Regions from separate parts of the Streptomyces sp. NPDC002911 genome, predicted to be linked through region 2. Evidence: riboswitches for the same ligand, from Rfam matches in the RefSeq annotation. Region 2 holds a riboswitch; the other holds the start of a gene.

Region 1 (5,136 bases), on a different contig from region 2:
GACCACGTCCGCGGAGACCAGATTGTCCACCGAGAGGCCGTACTTCCGTGTGAGGTAGCCGTGACCGCCGCCGAGGGTGAGGCCGCCGATGCCGGTCGTGGACATGATCCCCGCCGGAGTGGCGAGGCCGAACGCGTGGGTGGCGTGGTCGAAATCGCCCAACGTCGCCCCGCCGTCGGCCTGGGCGGTCTGGGTGGCGGGGTCGACCCGCACACCGCGCATGGGGGAGAGATCGATCGTGACGGCGTCGTCGCAGAGGCCGAGGCCGGGGCCGCTGTGCCCGCCGCCCCGGACGGCCACGTCCAGGCCGTGCTCACGGACGAAGTCGACGGCCGCCATGACGTCCGCCGTGTCGCGGCACGCGACCACGGCCGCCGGCTTCTTGTCGATCATGGCGTTGTAGACCGTACGGGCCCGGCCGTACTCCTGGTCGTCCGGCCCGATGACCGGGCCGCGCAGAGCGGTTCTCATCGTTTCGAGCAGGGCGCCGTCCATATCCGTCTCCTGACGCGCACGCGCCCGGCCTCCCCTGCCACCGTCGCATCGGGTGAGGCTGCTGGGCCTGCACCGGCACCCGAAGGATGCCGCGCAGACGGGACCGAACACCGAAAGGCTTGTCCTTCCAGCGTCCCGCCGCTCCGGACGCCGCGCAATCGCGGAGCGCCGCGCCCCGCCCGGGGCACGGCGTGGGGTCATCCCTGCGGCGCGGGCACGACCGCGGACTTCCCCGGGCTCCTGCGCAGGAGCGCCACGAGCCCGGCCGCGAAACCCGCTGAGCAAGCCCGACGTCCCGTGGTTGAGTGCGTGCACCGAGTCACTCTCGGGCACACCGACGGCCGGGCAGGTGACGGCTGCGCTGATCACCGGGCCGGGCACGGCGCCGATCAGTCCGCCGACGAGGGAGACGCGCAGGGTCGACGGTGCGGCCGGGTGGATCGCGGGTCTGCGCCGTGTGGACACGAGGGGAGGCCCTCCGGACAGGCGATACGCGAGATCGGGGGTGCGGAAACTTTTTCGGACAGCTATTGCGTCCGGCAACTCCGCTATGTGCGGCCTCTGTTGACGTATGACGTCGGCTCGGGAGGTTCTCCGGTCGCGAGGGGTGGTGGGGAGTGGCTGCCGTAAGTGGTCGGAGCACCCTCCCGGATGGCGTAGAGTTGCAATCACAACGGCGCGGGGTGGAGCAGCTCGGTAGCTCGCTGGGCTCATAACCCAGAGGTCGCAGGTTCAAATCCTGTCCCCGCTACTAGAAGACAGAGGCCCGGATCCTTCCAAGGATTCGGGCCTCTGTCGTGTGCGTCCCCGTCCGCCGGTGCGGGGGTTGACTTTGACGAGATGTACGTCGCCGGTCCGCGCCTCGGAGGAACTACGATCGGTATGGAGACGGAACGGCCGTCTTCGTTCGGGATGCACTGACGATCTACGCGCAGCACCGGCTTTCCGACTGACCCCCGGTAGGCGGCGGGGCTCCGGCGACTCCTCCCTTCGGCCGATGACGAGTCGCCGCTCGGCGCGGCTCCGGCAAGCCCGGGTGGAGCGCGGTACCGTCCGCAGCCTTGGGTGGACCGGGTAGGAGCGCACAGGTGGGGAAGCGGGACGGACGGCGAGGGGGCGCTGCCGGGAACGCTCGTTCCCGGCGGTTCGTGCGCGCGCTGCCCGCCCTGATGATCTGCGCCGGAGTGATCTTCGACCTCGCGACGCCGTCCGAGGTCACCGCTGTGCCGCTCTTCGCGGCCGCCCCGCTGATCGCCGCCCCGTTCTTCTCGCTGGCCCGCACCGTGCGGGTCGGAGTGGTCTCGATCCTCGTCGTGCTCGCCATCCGGGTCTCGGACGGCATGCTCGCCGAGGTCGTGCCCGTCACCGATCTGCTCACCCTGTTCACCGTCGCGGCGCTCTCCCTCGTCATCAACCGCGTCGTACGCCGGGGGAACGAGCAGCTGGCATCGGCCAGGGTCATCGCGGAGACGGCGATGCGCGCGGTGCTCCCGACACCCGAGGACCGGATCGGGGGGCTGCTGGTCGCGGCGAGGTACGAGGCGGCGCAGGCGGACGAGTTCGTCGGCGGCGACCTGTACGCCGTCACGGACACTCCGTACGGGGTGCGCCTGGTCCTCGGTGACGTACGGGGCAAGGGGCTGGACGCCGTGGCGGCGGTGGCCGTCGTGATCGGGGCGTTCCGGGAGGCGGCGGAACAGGAGCTGTCGCTGGAGGGGGTGGTCCAGCGGCTGGAACGGGCGCTTGCCCGTGAGAGCTCGCGGCGGGGCGGGCTCGACTCCATGGAGGGGTTCGTCACCGCTGTCCTCGCGGAGATCCCGGCCGGATCGGACACGCTTCGGGTCATCAACCGCGGTCACCCCGAGCCGCTCGTGCTGCACGCGGACGGGGCGCTGGAGGTGCTGGCTCCGACCGTGCCCGCACTGCCGCTCGGGATGGGGCTGGACGTGTGGCCGGACCGGTCGGACGTGTGGACGCTGCCGGCCGGTGCGATGTTCCTGACGTTCACCGACGGCCTTTCCGAGGCGCGGGACGCGAAGGGCGTCTTCTACGATCCTGCGGCCCGGCTTCGCGGCCGGCTCTTCCCGGGGCCCGAGGAACTGCTGTCCGCGCTCACCGACGACGTACGGCTGCACACCGGCGGCCGGTCGACGGACGACTTGGCGCTCCTCGCCGTCGGGCGTCCCGCGCGGGGGCAGCAGGAGCGGCGGACGAAGGTGAAGATCGTGCGGCGGGACAGTGAATGACCGGTCGCGACCGTCGGTAGTCGAAGGACCCCGCTCCGCATAACATTTGACGCACCGTCAGAAACTGCTGCCCGGGTGAAGGGTGCTCAAGTCGCCCGTTTGTGACCGATTGACCCATGAAAGTCCAGGCCGGAGTGGCGAATGATCTACGGGAACAGCTTGGAATGGGACCCGGGTGTCTATTAACGTTCGATAACGCAGCGCGGTTGTACCTGTCGTCGCAAGAGGCGGCACCGTGCGCAGCGCCGAATTCCGCAAGGGAACCGGGGAACCACCTACATGGGGTGAATCGGACACCTGTGTCTCGCGAGAGACGAAGGGGCCCGTAGGAGACCTTCCTGCTCCGAACCCGTCAGCTAACCCGGTAGGCGAGAAGGAAGGAAAGGAGTGCGCCCACGTGGCGTCCAATCAGCCTGCCCCCGAGGCACCGTCATCCTTCAGGACCGGCAGCTTCGGTGATGAGGACAGGACGTGGGAGGAATGGAACCCCACCGAGGAGTCCATCCGTCCCGTACGCGGCCGGCATCGCGTAGCCAAGCAGCGCGGCCTCGCCCGTAGCTCCACCGTCCTCGGCGTCGGGGTCATCGCGGCCGTCGGAGCGGGTGGCATGGCCACCGCTCAGAGCAAGCCGCCGGTCTCCATTTCTCTTCCCGATTCCATCGCGGACAATCTCCCCGACGCCAAGTCCCTTCCCGGTGTCGGCGCGTTCATGTCCGACGACTCCGGCTCGGACCACGAGACGGTCGCCGCGTCCTCTCCGCTCACCACCGCGGGCATCACCGCCGCCGAGGCCGAGCAGGGCACCACCGACGCCGGCGAGGCGCTTCGCGCCCGCATCCTCCAGCAGGCCGAGCAGCAGCAGGCCGGAGCCGACGCCGAGGCCAAGGCCGCGGAGGAGCAGGCGGCGGTCGAGTGGGCCGCGGCCCAGGCGGCAAAGCAGCAGAGCGACGCCGAGGCCGAGGCGGCGGCGAAGAAGAAGGCGGCGGCGGCAGCGGCGAAGAAGAAGGCGGAGGCCGAGCGTCTCGCCAAGCTCGCCGCCAGCTACGCCGTGCCGACCTCCTCGTACTACATCAGCTCGACCTTCGGCCAGGCCGGTTCGATGTGGTCCTCCGGCCACCACACCGGGCTGGACTTCGCGGCCCCGACCGGCACCCCGGTCAAGGCCGTCCACAGTGGAACGGTGAAGTCGGCCGGCTACTCCGGCTCGTACGGCTACCGCACGGTCCTGGAACTCGACGACGGCACCGAGGTCTGGTACTGCCACCAGTCGTCGATGGACGTGGCGGCAGGCCAGAAGGTCACCACCGGCCAGACCATCGGCCGCGTCGGCGCGACCGGCAATGTGACCGGCGCGCACCTGCACCTGGAGATCCACACCGCGGACGGCTCGGGCATCGACCCGATGAGCTGGCTGCGCGGTAAGGGCCTCACGATCTGAGCCCCTCGGAATCCCGGCGGCCCTGACGCACGCCCCCCGTACGTCAGGGCCGCCGGTCCGTCCGGGACGGGGACTCGTCAGGGTTTTCCGGATTGTGCGCCGTGGACGTGCACCGGAATAGTTGCCTGAGCCGACCGGTTGTTCCTGGACATGACATCTCGGCGCCCGCTCGGTTCATCGAGCCTCCAGGTCTTCCCTCTCGCCCTCGGCGGCAACGTCTTCGGCTGGACCGCCGACGAGGACGGGACCTTCGCCGTCCTCGACGCGTACGTGGCGGCAGGCGGCAACTTCATCGACACCGCCGATTATTACTCGGCCTGGGTCCCGGGCAACGAGGGCGGTGAGTCGGAGACCCTCATCGGCAAATGGCTGGCCGCCCGTTCCCGCCGCGACGACGTCGTCATCGCTACCAAGGTCGGCGCCCACCCCGCGTACAAGGGGCTCTCGCCCACCACCGTCAAGGAGGCGGCGGAGGCGTCGCTGCGCCGGCTCGGCACCGACCACATCGACCTCTACTACACGCACTTCGACGACGAGAGCGTCCCCGTCGAGGAGATCATCACCGCGCTCGACCAGCTGGTGAAGGCCGGCACGGTGCGGGAGATAGCCGCCTCCAACATCAGCCCCGCGCGGCTCCAGGCATCCCTGGACTTCTCCGAGCGCGAGGGCCTGGCCCGCTACGTCGCACTGCAGCCGCACTACAACCTCGTCTCGCGCGACACCTATGAGGGCGCGCTCCAGGACACGGCGGCCGGCGCCGGTCTCGCCGCGGTCCCGTACTTCGCGCTCGCCTCGGGCTTCCTCACCGGCAAGTACCGGGCGGGGGCAGCCGTCGAGAGCGCACGGGCCGAGGGCGCGGGCCGGCACCTGGAGACCGAGCGCGGCCGCAAGGTGCTCGCGGCGCTCGACAGGATCGCCCAGGAGCACGACGCCGAGATCGCCACGGTCGCCCTCGCC
Region 2 (5,136 bases):
TCGTCGTCGCCACCGGACTGCGGCCGAGGACCCTGCCCGGGCAGCCGGCCGCCGAAGGCGTTCACGTACTCAGGACACTCGACGACGCCCTCGCCCTGAGGGCAGGACTTCTGACATCGCGGCGGCTCGTCGTGGTCGGGGAAGGCGTACTCGGCTCCGAGATCGCCGCCACCGCGCGCGCCATGGGGCTGGACGTCACCCTGGCCGGTCCTCGGCCGGCACCCATGCTGGACCAGTTCGGGCCCGTGGTGTCGGATCTGCTCGCCGCACTGCACGCCGGGCACGGGGTGCGTCTGCGGCTGGGCCACGCGGTCAGCGGACTGACCACCGCCCAGGGCCGCGTGACCGGAGTGCGTCTGGACACGGAAGAGGTGCTTCCGGCTGATGTGGTCGTCGTCGCGATAGGGGGCGAACCCGCGACGGGATGGCTGACGGGCAGTGGGCTGCGCATCGATGACGGCCTCGTCTGCGACTCCCGGTGCCGGGCGGCGGAGGGGATCTACGCCGTAGGGGACGTGGCGGCCTGGCACCACCAACTGTTCGACGTCCCCATGCGCCTGGAGAACCGCACGAACGCCACCGAGCAGGCCCTCGCCGTCGCGGACAACATCCTCGGCGCGGACCGGCCCTACACCCCCGTGCCCTATTTCTGGACCGACCAGTTCGACGCCCGGATCCAGGCCCACGGCCGGCTCGGTCCGGACGCCGGGGCGACCGTCGTGGACGGCGACCCCACGAGCGGACGTTTCGTCGTCCGCTACGAACGCGACGGCAAGGTCACCGGAGTCCTCGGCTGGAACATGCCCAAGCAGGCGCGGCTGCGCCGCCAGGAGATCGGCGGTCCCGTCCCGTCCCTGGAAACCTCCGCGCCGTGACAGCGGCCGAGGACACGTCACTCCCACCGCACGACGAAGTGAGGAAGCGATGACCAGCACGACAGGCACAGAAGAGGCGCTCACGCCCCCGGCCCCGGAATGGCCGATGTCCCGCGCGACGGGCTGTCCGTTCGACCCACCGCCCGCCCTGAAGGCCGAGCAGGAACAGGGGGCGCTCAGGAAGGTCGGCCTGTGGGACGGGACCACGCCCTGGCTGGTGACTCGTTACGCCGATCAGCGCGCGCTCCTCGCCGATCCGAGGATCAGTGCCGACATCTCCCGGCCCGGCTATCCCAGTTCGGCACCGGTGAAGGGGACGAGCTTCAGCTTCATCCTGATGGACGACCCCGAACACGCCCGCCAGCGGCGGATGGTGACGGCGCCCTTCACGATCAGGCGGGTCGAGGCGATGCGCCCCGCCGTCCAGAAGATCGTGGACGGACTGATCGACGACATGCTGGCCGGGCCCCCGCAGGCCGACCTCGTCCAGACGTTCGCGCTCCCGGTTCCCTCGCTCGTCATCTGCGAACTGCTCGGAGTGCCGTACGCCGACCACGACTTCTTCCAGGAGAACAGCAAGATCCTCATCAGCCGGAGCGCGGATCCCGAGGTACGGGCCGTGGCCCACGGCAATCTGATCGGCTATCTGGACGAGCTGATGGGTCACAAGATAGCCCGGCCCGTGAACGACCTCCTGTCAGGACTCGGTACCCGGGTCGAGGCGGGTGAACTGTCCCGCCGTGAGGCGGCCGAGATGGGCGTCCTGCTGCTGCTCGCCGGACACGAGACCACGGCGAACATGATCGCTCTGGGCACCCTCGCCCTGCTCGAGCATCCCGGCCAGCTCGCGCTGCTGCGTGACACCGAGGACCCCACCGTGGTCTCCGGTGCCGTCGAGGAGCTGCTGCGCTATCTCAACATCACCCACGGGGGCCGCCGTCGCGTGGCCCTGGAGGACATCGAGATCGCGGGCGAGGTCATCCGGGCGGGCGAGGGAATCATCGTGCCCAACGACATCGGCAACCGTGACCCCGAGGTCTTCGCCGACCCCGACCGGCTCGACCTCCGGCGCGACGCCCGGCGTCATGTGGCCTTCGGTTTCGGCGTGCACCAGTGCCTCGGTCAGCCGCTGGCGCGCATGGAGCTGCAGGTCGTCTACAGCACCCTCTACCGTCGCATCCCCACGCTGCGTCTGGACGCCCCGCTGGAGGAGCTGTCGTTCAAGCACGACGGAGCCGTCTACGGCGTCCACGAACTGCCCGTGGCGTGGTGACCGTGCACCCCCCACACCCCGCCGCACAGTGACACCGACGACGAAGGAGTCTTCATGAAGGTGATCCTCGACCAGGACAAGTGCGTGGCGTCCGGACAGTGCGTGGTCGCCGCCGCCGACGTGTTCGACCAGGACGACGACGGCATCGCCGTACTGCTCGACGCCACGCCGTCCTCGGACCGTGCCGACGACGTCCAGCAGGCCGCGGCCGTGTGCCCGGCACTCGCCATCATGATCCAGGACTGACGCGAGGCGGCCGGCCGGCGGACGGCGGGGGACGGGCCTCGGTCCGCAGTGGCCCGCAGCAAACCCTTACGGGCTGCTGCGGGCCACTGCTGTGCCGCGGCGCGTCCCTTGTCGCCGTGGTGCGCCCGGACGGTCGCCCAGTGCGGCTTCCGGCTGAGTTCGCCGCCCGGCCCCACCCATCGAACGGCAGCCGGGTCGTCGAGGTCATGGACCGGAATGCCGGCGGCTGCGGCAGCGATCAGTACGTCGGTCATGGCGGTCGCACTCATGAGCCGCATGTCCGATTTGGTCTGGTTTTTTAAATTAATCCCGTAATCCATAAAAGGCCATTTCATGCGACCTGACCCTCTTCGATCGGGAACAAAGCGCCCGAATCGGACTCCGTGACCAGGGTCACTTCGCGCACCCCGGACGCGGGGGTGCGGCAGCCGGTTCCCTTCTGTGCCAACGGGAATGGCCGGCGCGATGTGGGGTGGATTACATGAATTCCCGTGAATTGATCTTCCGGATGAATTGTGATCACCATGCCGGGCTTGTTCCTTTCCCTATTTCTCGCCTACGGTCGCCATCACTCCGGACGGAACGCCTAATCCTGCCGCCGTCCGGTTACCCGACCACTTCTTCGTGCGGCAGGAGCGGGGGACCCAAGTAAGCGCCGATCCGGTTTCCGGAGCGGCTCGGGGTGAAGTCGCATTCGTATGCGACCGGACATCTCCAGTCCGAACCCGACAGCTCACTTCGCAGGCGACGGAGAGGAATTCAGCATGCCCGAGAATGGTAAGCACCGTCGTTACAGGGCCAGTTCACTGACCCGCGGTATCATCGCCGTGAGCACGGGTGGAGCCGCCCTGGCCCTTCCTGTGATCGGTGCGACCGGCGCCTTCGCCGCCCCGGCCCAGCCGACCGCCGTCGAAAAGGCGGCGACGTCTACTGCCGTATCCGGCAAGGGAATTGCCGCGCAGAAGTCCGAGACCGGCGCCTATTCCGTCGTCGTGGGCGACACCCTCGCCAAGATCGCCCGTGAGCATTCTGTCAGCGGCGGCTGGAAGGCCCTGTACGAGACCAATCAGAAGGTTGTCGGTGGAAACCCCGACCTGATTCGCCCCGGTCTTCAGCTGACCATCGGTGCCAAGGCCGAGAACAAGTCGGCGGACAAGGCCGAGAAGGCCGAATCCAAGGCGTCCGACCGGGCCGAGGAGAGCGCTGACCGCGCCGACCGTTCGGAGCGTGCGAGCACCCCCGTCGCCGCCGAGGGCGCGCCCGCCACCGAAGCCGTTCCCGCCACCGAGGCCGTTCCCGCCGCCGAGACGGCCACGTACACGAACGACCTCGACGGCTGGATCAAGGAGTCGCTGGCCATCATGGCCGAGCAGGGCATCCCCGGCAGCTACGACGGGATCCACCGCAACATCATCCGCGAGTCCTCGGGTGACCCGATGGCCATCAACAACTGGGACTCCAACGCGGCGGCGGGTATCCCGTCCAAGGGGCTGCTGCAGGTCATCGACCCGACCTTCCAGGCCTACCACGTGCCCGGTACGTCGATGGACAGCTACGACCCGGTCGCCAACATCACGGCCGCGTGCAACTACGCCGCTGACAAGTACGGCTCGATCGACAACGTCTTCTCGGCCTACTGAGTCCTCGCCGAGGCGAAACCGCCGGCGCGCGGGCGTGTGACAGAGGGACAGGACTGACGGGTGGTACGGGTTCGGCGGAACCCCTACCACCCGTCAGTCGTTTCCGGAGGGGGTCGCGCCACGGCGGCCGGCGCACCGGCGACCGGCCGGCCGGACCCGGGCGACTGGTCTCGTACAGGTTCGTCGTCCATACTGCCCGCCGTGGAGCAGCGCATAGATTCGAAGATCAAGTCCGAGTTCGCCGCGGGGACAGACCCGGCGTACATCCCCGGCCTGACGGCCCCTGCCCCCGCGCGGACGGAGGCGGAAGCGGAGAAGGCGGCGCCCGAGCGCAACCCGAAGGCCGAGATCGTGGACGCTCATGCCGAGGGGGTGGCCGAGGAGGCCGTGGACGATTCCGCGGCCGCCGACGAAGCGGCCCCGGAGGACGCGGCCCCGGGCGTCGATACGACGCGTGAGGGCGCCGGTGACGGGGACGGCCCCGTCTTCGAGGTCAGCGACCGGCGCGGATCCATCAGGGCGGACGCCGAGGGCGTCCGCTTCCGGCTCGACGACCAGGAGGCGGAGTTCGACTGGTCCGAGATCGGGGCGGTCGAGGTCAAGACCGGCCGCTTCGGGCGCCGGTTCACCGTAACCGTCCACCTGTCGAGCCGCCGGTGGTTCAACGCCGAGGTCGAGGCGGGCGCCCGCAGCGACCTGAAGGCGTGGACGGCGGAGCTCGACGAGGCGCTGGACGCCTACTTCGAGGAGGCCTGACCCGCGTCACGGTCACGGCCGCGTACCGGGCTGCTCATCGGCCCGGTGCGTGGCATGCCCTGACCGCTTCAGGCCCCCGCTGCCGCGTCGAGCACCACGGAGCGGGTCAGATGGCGCGGCAGGTCGGGATCGAGGCCACGGGCCGCCGCGCGGGCGATCGCCAGGCGCTGGACCCGGACCAGGTCGGCCAGCGGGTCCAGGCCGCTCTCCACCCAACGGGCCCCGGTCGCCAGCACCCGCTCCCGTAGTCCTTCCGGAGCGGTGCCGAACATCCAGGTCGCGGTACCGGTCGTGGCGATGCTGATGGGGCCGTGGCGGTATTCCATCGCGGGGTACGACTCGGTCC

The links. A riboswitch is a leader RNA that binds a small molecule or an ion and turns the genes downstream of it on or off. The one in region 2 is predicted to bind cyclic di-AMP.
Region 1: linked by a shared signal. The riboswitch ahead of ACWD04_RS25540 (M23 family metallopeptidase) and the one ahead of ACWD04_RS17900 (transglycosylase SLT domain-containing protein) in region 2 are both predicted to bind cyclic di-AMP.

The regions. Positions count from the first base shown of each region.
Region 1 covers NZ_JBSFUO010000021.1:1,487-6,622, reverse strand. The annotation lists gene ACWD04_RS25560 (FAD-binding oxidoreductase) at 1-495, opposite strand, end outside; tRNA gene ACWD04_RS25555 (tRNA-Met) at 1,173-1,246, shown strand; partial or broken gene ACWD04_RS25550 (TipAS antibiotic-recognition domain-containing protein) at 1,330-1,448, shown strand; gene ACWD04_RS25545 (PP2C family protein-serine/threonine phosphatase) at 1,584-2,741, shown strand; cyclic di-AMP (ydaO/yuaA leader) riboswitch at 2,975-3,127, shown strand; gene ACWD04_RS25540 (M23 family metallopeptidase) at 3,139-4,179, shown strand; gene ACWD04_RS25535 (aldo/keto reductase) at 4,330-5,136, shown strand, end outside.
Region 2 covers NZ_JBSFUO010000010.1:127,699-132,834, forward strand. The annotation lists gene ACWD04_RS17880 (NAD(P)/FAD-dependent oxidoreductase) at 1-875, shown strand, start outside; gene ACWD04_RS17885 (cytochrome P450) at 925-2,148, shown strand; gene ACWD04_RS17890 (ferredoxin) at 2,203-2,394, shown strand; gene ACWD04_RS17895 (hypothetical protein) at 2,726-2,920, opposite strand; cyclic di-AMP (ydaO/yuaA leader) riboswitch at 2,996-3,156, shown strand; gene ACWD04_RS17900 (transglycosylase SLT domain-containing protein) at 3,159-4,034, shown strand; gene ACWD04_RS17905 (hypothetical protein) at 4,236-4,790, shown strand; gene ACWD04_RS17910 (SIS domain-containing protein) at 4,859-5,136, opposite strand, start outside.